2 regions of the Micrococcus endophyticus genome follow, and region 2 is predicted to be linked to the other one. Evidence: predicted binding sites of a transcription regulator. Region 2 holds the regulator's gene; the other holds the start of a gene.

Region 1 (6,561 bases), 350 kb from region 2:
CATCTGGCGGAACTCCTGGACCTGACGGATGTGGTCGTCGTGGCCGTGGGTGAGGACGATGGCCAGCACCTGGCGGCCGTTGACCTTCTTCCAGACGGCCGAGGCGTCGTGGGCCGGGTCGATGACGATGCACTGCTCGGCACCGCCGACGATCCACACGTTGTTGTCCACGTCGAACGTCTCCCCGTCCAGGGAGAACGTGCCGGAGGTGACCAGGTGGTCGATGCGCGCCATCAGAGCACCACCACCGAGCGCAGGACGTCACCGGCCTTCATCGTCTCGAAGGCCTCGTTCACCTCGTCGAGGGCGACGGTCTCCGTGACGAACTCGTCCAGCGGCAGGCGGCCCAGGCGGTACTGGTCCACGAGCATCGGGAAGTCGCGCTCGGGCAGGCAGTCTCCGTACCACGAGGACTTCAGCGCGCCACCGCGACCGAAGACCTCCAGCAGGGGCAGCTTCAGCTCCATGCCGGGGGTGGGCACGCCCACCAGGACGACGCGGCCGGCCAGGTCCCGGGCGTAGAACGCCTGCTCGTAGGTCTCCGGGCGGCCGACCGCCTCGATGACCACGTCGGCGCCGAAGCCGCCGGTCGCCGCGCGGATGGCCTCCACGGGGTCCTCGTCCTTCGAGTTCACGGTGTGGGTGGCGCCGAGCTCCTTAGCCTTGGCGAGCTTCTTGGCGTCGATGTCCACCGCGATGATCGTGGTGGCGCCGGCGAGCTTCGCCCCGGCGATCGCGGCCACGCCGACGCCGCCGCAGCCGATCACGGCCACGGACTCGCCGCGCTTGACCTCGCCAGTGTTGATGGCCGCGCCGATGCCGGCCATGATCCCGCAGCCGAGGAGGCCGACCGCGGCCTGCTCCTCGGGAGTGTCGACGCCGTCGACCTTGGTGCACTGCTTGGCGTGGACGAGCGTCTTGTCCGCGAACGCCCCGATGCCCAGGGCCGGGGACAGCTCCGTGCCGTCCTCGAGGGTCATCTTCTGGGTCGCGTTGTGGGTGTTGAAGCAGTACTTTGGCTCGCCCTTGCGGCATGCGCGGCACTCGCCGCACACGGCGCGCCAGTTGAGGATCACGGTGTCGCCGACCTTGACGTGGTCGACGCCCTCGCCGATCGCGGAGACCACACCCGTGGCCTCGTGGCCGAGCAGGTAGGGGTACTCGTCGCCGATCCCGCCCTGGACGTAGTGCAGATCCGTGTGGCAGACGCCGCACGTCTTCACGTCCACGACGGCCTCACCGGGTCCGGGGTCGGGGATGACGATGGTCTCGACGGTGACGGGGGCGTCCTTCGCCATGGCGACGACGCCGCGGACCTTCTGGGGCACGGGGGACCTCCTGGTCGATGGGGTGACTTGCCTCCATTCCACCACGGGGCGGCGGATGCACGCACGGAGGGACGCCCGGTGACCGCGGGCACGCGGCGGTGCACACTGGGGTGCATGTGCGGACGGTATGTGATGGCCCGGGCGGCCGGTGACCTGGTGGCGCTCGGCGGCGGGGAGCTGCCGGACGAGCGGCTGGAGCTGCGGCGCAGCTGGAACGTGGCGCCCACCTCGGACGTGCCGATCCTGCTGGAGCGCGAGGCGGACGGCGCCGTGCGCCGGGAGCTGCACGTGGCCCGCTGGGGCCTGGTCCCGCCATGGGCCAAGGAGCTGGCCGTGGGCTCGCGTGCGTTCAACGCCCGCTCCGAGACCGTGGCCTCCAAGCCCACCTTCCGGGCCGCCGTGCGCGCGCGGCGGTGCGCCGTGCCGGTCGAGGGCTACTACGAGTGGAAGGCCCCCGCTCCGGGGGCGAAGGGCCCGGACGGGAAGGCCGCGAAGAAGCAGCCGCACTATGTGCACCCGGCCGGCGCCGGCGACGGCGAGGGGCCGGTCATCTGGTTCGCGGGGCTCTACGAGTGGTGGCAGGACCCCGAGGCCGAGGCGGCCGGGCGCGACCCGTGGGTGCTCTCGACGACGATCCTCACCATGGCCGCTCCGGACGCGGACGACGAGGACGAGGTCCTGGGGTCGCTCGGCGACCTGCACGACCGCCTCCCGGTGCCCCTGGACGCGGAGACCATGGACGCCTGGCTGACCCCGGGGCGGCTCGGCTCGGCCGAGGAGGCCGACGCGCTCGTGGGGCGGGTGTGCGCCGGAGCCTACGACGTCGCGGCGGGCTGGGTGCTGCGGCCCGTGGGCACGGCCGTGGGGAACGTCCGCAACGACGGCCCCGAGCTGATCCAGGCGGAGAAGCCCGCGCAGGGCACCCTGCTCTGAGGCCGAGGCGGCGGGGACTCGGGACGGGGGCTCGGGTCGGGGCGGAGGCTCTGGGCGAGGCGGGGGCTCTGGGCGAGGCGGGGGCTCTGGGCGAGGCGGGGGCTCTGGGCGAGGCGCTGCTCGAGCGGCTGCGGTCGGCCTCGGCGCTGTTCGCCGAGCGGGCCGGCCGGCTGGGCGGCGGGCTCGCCGTCGAGGAGCTCGAGGTGGCGGGCATGGAGGTGCCGGCCACCTCGCTCGTGGCCCTGCGGATCGCGGAGGTGGTGGTGCACCACGGCGACCTGGACACCGCGTGGACCGTGGAGGAGGCCGACCCGGGCTCCCTGCTCAACGCCGTGGAGGCGGCGGTGCGCGCCCTGCGGGTGCGGCAGGCGCCGGGCATGACCCTCGTGACCGAGGAGGGGGACGAGTGGACGATCGGCGACGGCGCCCTGCGCGTCGAGGCCGAGCGCGAGGGCCTGCTGGCCTGGCTCGCCCGCGGGGACGGCTCCGAGGTGGAGGCCGACGGGCCGCTGCCGACGCTGCCCGCGTGGTGAGCCGTCCCGCGTGGTGAGCCGTCCCGTGCGGTGACCCGTCCCGGGCGGGGGACGACGCCGGACCCGCCGCACCCCGCGCCGCTTAACGTGTCCGCCCGGGGCCCTAGCGTCACACCCGTCGCATTCGAACACATGTTCGAGTACGATCGGGGGTGCGGCCCCACCTTCCCACTTCTTCCCCGCGTCCGGTTCGCCGGGCGGGCCGCACTCCCGTCGCCCGACGGCGTCCGCCGTCGGCTCGGTCAGCAGTGCAGAGGGAGAGAAGCAGCATGGGAGTCCTCACACAGTCGGTGGCGGTGGAGCGCGCGGCGGACGGCACCCCGCAGGGACTGCGGTGGAACGGGCGGGACTACGTCCTCGCCGAGCCGCCCGTGCGCTGGTTCGAGCGCCGCCGCTGGTGGGCCGAGGAGGTCCGGGCGGAGAAGGGCCGCGGGGCCGGCCTCGTGGACCACGAGATCTGGCGGCTGCAGGTGCGCCTGGCCCGCGCCGGGTCGGCGCCGGTGCAGACCGTCGACGTCGCCCACCACCTGGACTCCGGGCGCTGGCGGCTCGTCCGCGTCCACGAGCAGGCCCGGGACCTGAGGCGGTCCGCGTGAGCCCGGTCCCCGAGGCCGCGGCCGGCCGCACCGCCGCCCCGTTCGCCCATCTGCACGTGGCCTCCGCCTTCAGCGCCCACTACGGGGTCAGCTGGCCCGAGGACCTCGTGGCCGCCGCCGCGGCCGCGGACATGGACGTCCTGGCCTGCACCGACCGGGACGGGCTCTACGGCATGGCCAAGCACGTGGGCGCCTGCCTGCGCCACGGCATCGCCCCGGTGGTGGGCGTGGACCTGGCCGTGCGCTGGAGCGCGGAGGAGGACGCCGGGCGCGTGGTAGTCCTCGCCCGCGGCGGCTGCCACGGCTCCGGCTACCGCGCCCTGTGCCAGGTCGTCTCCGCGGCGCACGCCCGCACCTCCGGGGGCGCGGCGGGCGGCAGCCCGTGGGCCTCCGTCGCCGAGCTCGCCGCCGCCGCGGCCGGCCGGGTCCCCACCGCCGCCAACCGGGACAACCCGCCCACCCCCGAGCTGTTCGTCCTCGTCGGCCCGGACGCGGACGTCGGCCGCCACCTGGCCCGCCGCCGCTCCGCCGCCGGCCTCGCCGCCCTGCGCCGCTGGAAGGCGGCCCTGCCCGCCGGCAGCCTCCACGCGGACGTCGTCACCCACCTCTCCGCCCCCGGCCGGCGCCTCGACGCCGGCCACGCGGTGAAGGCACTGCGCACCGCCCGCCGGGCCGGCGTGCCCGCGGTCCTCACCAACGCCGTGCGCTACGCGGGCCCGGACGGGGCCGCCACCGCCGACGTCCTCGACGCCGTGCGCGCCCTCAGCTCCCTCGACGCCGTCCACGACCTCCAGCCCAACGGCCAGGGCTGGCTCAAGCCCACCGCCGCCATGCACCGGGTCGCCCACGAGGTGGCGAGCGCCGCGGACGAGCGCGCCGCCCCGCTGCTGGAGGCCACCCGCCGCCTCGCCGAGGCCTGCGTCCTCGACCCCGAGGCCGACCTCGGCTGGGGCGTGCCCCGCGTGCCCGAGGCCGCCGTCATCGGCATCGAGGGGCCGCCGGAGCGCGTGCTGCGCGAGCGCACCTACGCCGGCCTCGCCGCCCGCTACCCCCGCCTCCACGCCGGGGGCCGCCTCACCTCCGCCGCCGAGGCCCGCGACCTCGAGGCCCGGGCCGAGCACGAGCTGGGCATCATCACGCGCCTGGGCTTCTCCTCCTACTTCCTCACCGTCGCCGCCGTCGTGGACCTCATCGAGGGCATGGGCGTGCGCGTGGCCGCCCGCGGCTCCGGCGCGTCCTCCCTCGTCAACCACGCGCTGCGCATCTCGAACGTGGATCCCGTGGCCAACGGCCTGATCATGGAGCGCTTCCTCTCCGACGCCCGCTCCACCCTCCCGGACATCGACATCGACGTGGAGTCCGCCCGCCGCCACGAGATCTACCGGGCCGTCTTCGAGCGCTTCGGCGCCGAGCGCACCACCCTGATGAGCATGCAGAACGCCTACCGGGCCCGCGGCGCCGTCCGGGACGCCGGCCTGGCCCTCGGCATGCCCGAGCCCGAGGTGGACGGCATCGCCAAGCAGCTCTGGCGCTTCTCCGCCTCCAGCTTCCGGGAGGCGCTCGAGCGCATGCCCGAGCTCGGCGGACTCTCCCGCCGCATCGAGTCCGGCCGCGCCGAGGGCAGCCGTCAGCTGGACCTGCTCGTGGACCTCACCGAGCGCCTCGACCGGCTGCCCCGCCACATCTCCATGCACCCCTGCGGCGTGATCCTGGGGGACGCCGCCCTGCTGCACCGCACCCCCGTCCAGCCCTCCGGGATGGGCCTGCCCATGAGCCAGTTCGACAAGCACGACATGGACCCCATGGGCTTCCTCAAGCTCGACATCCTCGGCGTGCGCATGCAGTCCGCCATCGCGTACACGCTCGCCGAGGTGGAGCGGACCACGGGGGAGCGGGTGGACCTCGAGCAGGTGCCCCTCGACGACCCGGCCACCTACGCGATGATCCGCACCACCCACACCCTCGGCTGCTTCCAGATCGAGTCCCCCGGCCAGCGCGAGCTCGTGGGCAAGCTCGCCCCCCGCGAGTTCAACGACCTCACGGTGGACATCTCCCTGTTCCGGCCCGGCCCCATGCAGTCGGACATGGTCCGGCCCTTCCTCGAGCAGCGGCACGGCTGGGCCCCCGCCCGCTACCCGCACCCGGACCTGCGCCCCGTCCTCGCCGAGACCCACGGGGTCACGGTCTTCCACGAGCAGGTGCTGCGGACCATGGACGTGATGACCGGCTGCGGGCTGGCCCGCGCCGACGAGCACCGCCGCCTCCTCGGCGGCCCGCAGGAGCACCGCGTGGAGGAGGCCTTCCGCGCCGGCGCCCTCGCCCGGGGCTACTCCCTGGACGTCATCGACGAGGTCTGGGCCACGCTGGCCGCCTTCGGCTCCTTCGGGTTCTGCAAGGCCCACGGCGCGGCCTTCGCCGTGCCCACCTACCATTCGGCCTGGCTCAAGACGCACCACCCCGAGGCGTTCATGGCCGCGATCCTGGAGCACGACCCCGGCATGTACCCGGCCCGCCTCATGGTCGCCGAGGCCCGCCGCATGGGCATCCCCGTGCTGCCCGTGGACGTCAACGCCTCCTCCCGCCACGTCCGGGTCGAGTGGGTGCCCTGGCACCCCGAGCTGGACGGGCCCCCGGCCGAGGACGCCGGGGCGGGCGGCGGCGAGCCGGGCGACGTCGTCGCGCGGCCTCACACCGAGGGCGGCCGCGAGGCGGACCTCGCCGAGGGAGGCGCCGAGGGTGCCGGCCGCGGCCCGGGCCGCTGGGGCATCCGCCTGCCCCTGACCGGCCTCTCCGGGCTGAGCGAGGCCGAGACCGAGCGCCTCGACGCCGGCCGTCCCTACCGCTCCCTCGCCGACGTCCGGGACCGCGCCCGCCCCACGGCCCGCAACCTCGAACGCCTCGCCCAGCTCGGCGCCCTGGACTGCCTGCTGCCCGCGGGGGGCGCCTCGCGCACGGACCTGGTCCACCACCTCGAGCTCCAGCACTCCGCCACCCGCGGGTCCGGTCCCGGTCGTGCCGCCGCGCGCTCGCGGTCCGCCCGCCCCCGCCAGGTGGACGGCCAGCTCGCCCTGGACCTGCCGGACACCGAGCTGGCCGCCCTCACGCCGCTCTTCCCGGACCCGTCCGTCGCGGCCCGGGTCCGCACCGAGCTCGAGCTCACCGCCCTGGACG
Region 2 (6,561 bases):
GGCTAGCGCGTCCGCCCCACCCACTACCCTGAACTGACATCGGGACGCCCGAGCGAGGCGTCCCAGAGGAGACCATGACTGAAGAGAAGAACCCCACCCCCGCCGGCGGCTCCGAGGACGAGATCCAGGCCGTGATCGACCGCATCCTCGCGGCCGACGACGCCCGCCGCTCCGAGGCGCAGGACCGTGCGGACACGCCCGGCCGCGCCGACGCGGAGACCGCCGGGGACGCCGACGCCGGCACCCCGGACCGGACCTCCGCGCTCGCGGGCCGCGCGCTCGCCCTCGCCGAGGGCGGCGACGGCCACACCGCGGCGGACGGCGACCAGGACGAGCTCGCCGCGCGCCACTCCCTGCGGCGCGTCCAGGGCCTGTCCACCGAGCTCGAGGACATGACCGAGGTCGAGTACCGCCAGCTGCGGCTGGAGCGCGTGGTGCTGGCCGGCGTCTGGACCGAGGGCACGGCCGAGGACGCGGAGAACTCGCTGCGCGAGCTCGCCGCGCTCGCGGAGACCGCGGGCTCCGAGGTGCTCGACGGCGTCATCCAGCGCCGCGCCACCCCGGACCCGGCCACCTACCTGGGCAAGGGCAAGGCACAGGAGCTGGCGGAGATCGTCGCCCTCTCGGGCGCGGACACCGTGGTGGTGGACTCCGAGCTCGCCCCGTCCCAGCGCCGTGCGCTCGAGGACGTGGTGCGCGTGAAGGTCATCGACCGCACCGCCCTGATCCTGGACATCTTCGCCCAGCACGCCAGCTCCCGCGAGGGCCGCGCCCAGGTGGAGCTGGCCCAGCTCGAGTACCTGCTGCCGCGCCTGCGCGGCTGGGGCGAGTCCATGTCCCGCCAGGCCGGCGGCCGCGCCGCGGGCGGCGAGGGCATCGGCTCCCGCGGCCCCGGCGAGACGAAGATCGAGCTGGACCGCCGCCGCATCCGCACGCGGATGGCGAAGCTGCGCAAGGACATCGCCGGCATGAAGCCGGCCCGCGAGGCCAAGCGCGCCAACCGGCGCCGCAACCGGGTGCCCTCGGTGGCGATCGCCGGGTACACCAACGCGGGCAAGTCCTCGCTGCTGAACCGGCTCACCCACGCCGGGGTGCTCGTGGAGAACGCCCTGTTCGCCACGCTGGACCCCACGGTGCGCAAGGCCATGACGCCGGACGGCATCGGCTACACGCTCTCGGACACGGTGGGCTTCGTGCGCAACCTGCCCACGCAGCTCGTCGAGGCGTTCCGCTCCACCCTCGAGGAGGTCGCGGACGCGGACGTCATCCTGCACGTGGTGGACGGCTCGCACCCGGACCCCGAGGGACAGATCTCGGCCGTGCGCTCCGTGTTCGCGGAGGTGGACGCCCACCGGATCCCCGAGATCATCGTGCTGAACAAGGCGGACGCGGCCGACCCGGCCGTCGTCGCCCGCATCCGCGCGAAGGAGCCCCACACCGTGGTGGTCTCCGCCCGCACGGGCGAGGGCATCGAGGAGCTGGAGCGGGCGATCGCCGCCACCATCCCGCGGCCGGACGTCCGCCTCGAGCTGCTCATCCCGTTCACCCGGGGCGAGCTCGTCTCCCGCCTCCACTCGGAGGACGCGGAGATCCTGGCCGAGGGCTACGAGGAGGGCGGCACGCGCCTGTCCGTGCTCGTGCGCCAGGACCTGGCCCCGGAGTACGAGGACTACGTCGTGGACCCGGCGGCCTCGTGAGCGGCACGGGGACGGAGGGGACGACGGCGGCCGGCGAGGGCGCGCAGCCGCGCACGGACCACGAGCGCGAGGCCCTGCGCCTGCTGGACGCCGCCGTCGAGGCGACCGGCGGCCAGCAGCGCGCCGGCCAGCGCGAGATGGTCCTGCAGGTGGCGCGCGCCCTCGAGTCGCGCCGCCACCTGCTGGTGCAGGCCGGCACGGGCACCGGCAAGTCCCTCGCCTACCTCATCCCCGCCCTGCAGCACGCGATGACGCAGGAGGACCCCGTCGTCGTCGCCACCGCCACGCTCGCGCTGCAGGCGCAGATCATGAAGCGGGACGCCCCCCGCCTGGTCGAGGCGCTCAAGGACGAGCTGCCGCGCGAGCCGGTCGTGGCCCTGGTGAAGGGCCGCTCCAACTACCTGTGCCGGCACAAGGTGGACGGCGGCTACCCGGGGGACGAGGGCGAGGAGGCCCTGTTCACCGTGGCGGACGACGGCGGCCTGCTCGGCTCCGCCGCCGACGGCACGGGCGGTCCGAGCTCGCTGCTGGGCAAGGAGGTCATGTACCTGCGCGCCTGGGCGGACCAGACCGAGACCGGGGACCGCGACGACCTGGACGTGCCCGTGACGGACCGGGCCTGGCGCCAGGTGTCCGTCTCGGCGATCGACTGCCTCGGCGCCTCCCGCTGCCCGATGGCCGAGGAGTGCTTCTCGGAGCGGGCCCGCGCGGACGCCGCGGACGCGGACGTGGTGGTCACCAACCACGCGATGCTCGCGATCAGCGCGTTCGAGGGGCTGGCCGTGCTGCCGGCCTACTCCGCGGTGGTGGTGGACGAGGCCCACGAGCTGCAGGACCGGGTCACCGGCGCCGTCACCGGGCAGCTGTCCGGCTCGATCGTGCACGGGGCCGCCACCTCGCTGCGCAAGCACACCACCGTGGCCGTCGAGGACCTGATGGAGGCCGGGGCGGGCCTGGACCGGGCGTTCACGGACGCGCCCTCGGGCCTGCTGGCCGCCGGGCCGGACGAGGTGCAGGAGCAGGCGCTCAACGCCGTCCTCTCCGCGGCCCGCCAGTGCCTCTCGGACCTGGGCCAGGACAAGGACAAGGAAGCCGACGCGGACGGCGGACGCCAGATGGCGCGCTCGCGGGTGCTCGAGGTGCTCGAGGTGGTGGAGCGCATGCTCGCCGCCCGCCCCGAGGCGGACTTCCCGGAGGTGCTGTGGGCCACCCGCCCCGGCCGCTTCGAGCCCGGGGTCGGGTGGCAGCCCGGTGACGAGTCGGACCCGCCGCAGCTCTTCGTGGCCCCCATCTCCGTGGCCGGCAAGCTGCGCGAGGGCCTGTTCGGCAAGGCGACCACCGTGCTCACCTCGGCCACCCTGACGGTGGGCGCGGGGGAGCGGCGCTTCGACTCGGTGGCCGGCGACGTCGGCCTCGCCGGTGCGGACGCGCCCCGCTTCGAAGCGCTCGACGTCGGCAGCCCCTTCGACTACCCGCGCCAGGGCGTGCTCTACGTGGCCCGGCATCTGCCCCGCCCCGGGCGCACGGCCTCGCCGGAGTCCCTGGACGAGCTCGAGGCGCTGCTGCGCGCCTCCGGCGGCGGGGCCCTGGGCCTGTTCTCCTCGCGCCGGGCCGCCGAGGACGCGGCCGCCGAGATGCGCCGTCGGCTCGGTCCCAAGGCCACCGTGCTGTGCCAGGGCGACGCCACCCTCTCGGCCCTCGTGCGCCAGTTCGCCGAGGAGCCGGACACGTCCCTGTTCGGGACCATGAGCCTGTGGCAGGGCGTGGACGTGCCCGGGAACTCGCTCCGGCTCGTGGTGATCGACCGCATCCCGTTCCCGCGGCCGGACGACCCGCTCTCCCAGGCGCGCACCCGGGACGTGGCACGCCACGGGGGCAACGGGTTCATGCGGATCTCGGCCACGCACGCGGCCGTGCGAATGGCCCAGGGCGCCGGGCGCCTGGTGCGCTCGGTCCACGATCGCGGCGTGGTCGCGGTGCTGGACTCGCGCCTGGCCACGGAGCGCTACGGCGGCTACATCACGAGCGCCCTGCCGGACTTCTGGCGCACCACGGACCGAGGGGTGGTCCTGGGCGTCCTCGGCCGGCTGGCCGAGACGGAGTCCTGACCGCACCCGGACGACGACGGCTCCGGTCTGCGGCCAGGGTCGGCCGCGGACCGGAGCCGCGTGCGGGGGAGGGCCCGCCCGTCAGAGGGCGCGCAGGACCGTCACCACGCGGCCCATCACGGTGGCGTGGTCGCCGAGGATGGGCTCGTAGGCGGTGTTCTGCGGCAGCAGCCACGTGTGCCCGTCGCGGCGGCGGAAGGTCTTGACCGTGGCCTCGTCGTCGAGCAGCGCGGCCACGATGTCCCCGTTCTCCGCGGTCTCCTGGCGACGCACCACCACCCAATCGCCGTCGCAGATGGCGGCGTCCACCATGGAGTCGCCGGTCACGCGCAGCATGAACAGCTCGCCCTCGCCGGTCAGGCGCCGGGGGACCGCCATGACGTCCTCCACCTGCTGCTCGGCGAGCACGGGCCCGCCGGCCGCGATGCGGCCGACCCACGGGACGGGCACGGTGTCCGCGTCCTCCGCCCCCGTGTGCCAGGCCGGGATGGCCGGCAGTCCCGACGGCGCGGCGGCGGCGGGCGGTGCGGCCTCGCCCAGCGGCGTGCCGTCCACGTCCAGCAGCACCTCGAGGGCGCGCGGGCGCCCCGGGTCGCGGCGGATGTAGCCGTGCTGTTCGAGGCGGCCCAGCTGGTGGGTGACGGAGGAGAGGGAGGCCAGGCCGGCGGCGTCGCCGATCTCGCGCATGGACGGCGGGTAGCCGTGCTCGGCGATCGCGTCCCGGATGGTCTGCACGATCCGGCGCTGGCGGTCGGTGAGCGGCGCGGGCGACGCCGGCTGCTCGTCGGTGGTGGCCATGGCTGGCGTCCGTTTCTCCCGGGGGTCGATGGTGGCCGGCCTCGTGCTCCGGCGTCCGGCGGCCGGCCGTCCGCTTACCGTGTCCGCCCCCGATGGTTGCCTGTCCTTGATGGCGGGCTCACGAGGCGGCGCCGGCGCGTCCGTGCGTCGCCTCGAGCCTAGAGGAGAGCCCCGTCGCATTCAAAGATATGTTCGATCCGGGCGTGGCGTGTCTCGAACGCGTGTGCTAGAAATGGGTTCGAACGGAATCGAACAGATGTTCGATCACGCCACGGGGCGCAAGCCCTCAGAGGAGGACACCATGACGCTCATGACCGCACAGTTCGCCGGTTCGCCCGCGGCCGCGCGGCGGCGTCCGGCCGCCATCCGCCTGACCCGCCGCGGCCGGCTGCTGCTGCGCGGGATCCCCGTGATGGCCGCCGCCGCGGCGGCCACCCTGGCCGTGGCCTTCCTGCTGGGCGTGCTGCTGTCCCCGGCCGCCGTCTCCGCGGACACCGCGGCGCCGGCCACGCAGACCGTCACCGTGATGCCCGGGGACAGCCTCTGGACCATCGCCACCACAATCGCGCCCGAGGAGGACGTGTACGAGGTGATCGCGGCCATCGACGAGCTCAACGGCCTGGAGGGCCGCGCCCCGGCCCTCGGCGAGGAGCTCTTCATCCCGGCCACGCGGTGACGCACGGCGGGGCCGGCCTCGGCCCCTTCCTAGACTGGCGGGCATGACCGACCTCAGCTCCCTGCCCCTGCGCGAGAACCTCCGCGGCCTGAGCCCCTACGGCGCCCCCCAGCTGGACGTGCCGCACATGCTCAACACCAACGAGAACACGCATCCGGTGCCGCAGGAGGTCGCCACGGCCATCGCCGAGCGGGTGGCCGCCGTGGCCGGCGGGCTCAACCGGTACCCGGACCGGGAGTTCACGGCGCTGCGCCGCGCCCTGGCCCGCTACCTCGGCCACGGACTCACCGAGGGCCACGTGTGGGCCGCGAACGGGTCGAACGAGATCCTCCAGCAGATCCTCCAGGCGTTCGGCGGGCCCGGGCGCACGCTGCTGAGCTTTCTGCCCTCCTACTCCATGTACCCGCTGCTGGCCGGCGGCACGGACACCGCGTTCGTCGACGGCGGGCGCGCCGCCGACCATACCCTCAGCGCCGAGCGCGCCGCCGCCATGGTCCGCGAGCACCGCCCGCACGTGGTGTTCCTCGCCTCGCCGAACAACCCCACGGGCACCGCCCTGGACCTGGCCACCATCGAGGCCGTCTACGCGGCCCAGGCCGAGAACGAGGCCGCCGGCGGACCCGGGGCCATGATCGTGGTGGACGAGGCCTACGCCGAGTTCGCCCTCGCCGGCACCCGCTCCGCGCTCACCCTGCTGCCTGGCCGCGAGCGGCTGATCGTCACCCGCACCATGTCCAAGGCGTTCGCGCTCGCCGGCGCGCGCGTGGGCTACCTCGCCGCCGATCCCGCCGTCGCGGACGCGCTGCGCCTCGTGCGCCTGCCCTACCACCTCTCCGCCGTCACCCAGGCCACCGCGGAGGCGGCCCTGGACCACGTGGACGCCCTGCTGGAGACCGTGGAGGACATCAAGGGCCAGCGCGATCGGATCGTGGCGACCCTGCGCGAGCTGGGGCTGGAGCCCTCCGTCTCGGACTCGAACTTCGTGTTCTTCGGCCACCTGGAGGATGCGGCGGACGTGTGGCGCCGCCTGCTCGAGCTCGGCGTGCTCGTGCGGGACGTGGGCATCCCGCACCACCTGCGCGTCACGGCCGGCACCGAGGAGGAGACCACCGCCTTCCTCGAGGCGCTCGAGGCCGTCCTGGCCGAGATCGGGCACCGCCGCTGACCCCGGGCCGGGCGTCACCCGTGCTCGGGCGTCCGCCCGCCTCCCTAGGATGGAGGCAGAGCGCGCGGCGCCCCCGGCCCCGGCCGTCGTCGTCCGCCCGCACCCCACCCACCCGCC

Evidence for each region. The regulator LexA, encoded in region 2, represses DNA repair genes until DNA is damaged. The targets are predictions, from matches to a motif close to TCGAACANNTGTTCGA.
Region 1: a site for LexA is predicted at 2,919-2,934, ahead of HDA33_RS04095 (DUF6504 family protein). Genes of this name have one in related genera too.

The regions. Positions count from the first base shown of each region.
Region 1 covers NZ_JACHMW010000001.1:908,837-915,397, reverse strand. The annotation lists gene HDA33_RS04115 (MBL fold metallo-hydrolase) at 1-234, opposite strand, end outside; gene HDA33_RS04110 (S-(hydroxymethyl)mycothiol dehydrogenase) at 234-1,328, opposite strand; gene HDA33_RS04105 (SOS response-associated peptidase) at 1,443-2,261, shown strand; gene HDA33_RS04100 (DinB family protein) at 2,465-2,794, shown strand; gene HDA33_RS04095 (DUF6504 family protein) at 3,064-3,390, shown strand; gene HDA33_RS04090 (DNA polymerase III subunit alpha) at 3,387-6,561, shown strand, end outside.
Region 2 covers NZ_JACHMW010000001.1:1,253,946-1,260,506, reverse strand. The annotation lists gene HDA33_RS05740 (GNAT family N-acetyltransferase) at 1-6, shown strand, start outside; gene hflX (GTPase HflX) at 75-1,697, shown strand; gene HDA33_RS05730 (ATP-dependent DNA helicase) at 1,694-3,805, shown strand; gene lexA (transcriptional repressor LexA) at 3,887-4,603, opposite strand; gene HDA33_RS05720 (peptidoglycan-binding protein LysM) at 4,905-5,279, shown strand; gene HDA33_RS05715 (histidinol-phosphate transaminase) at 5,323-6,444, shown strand.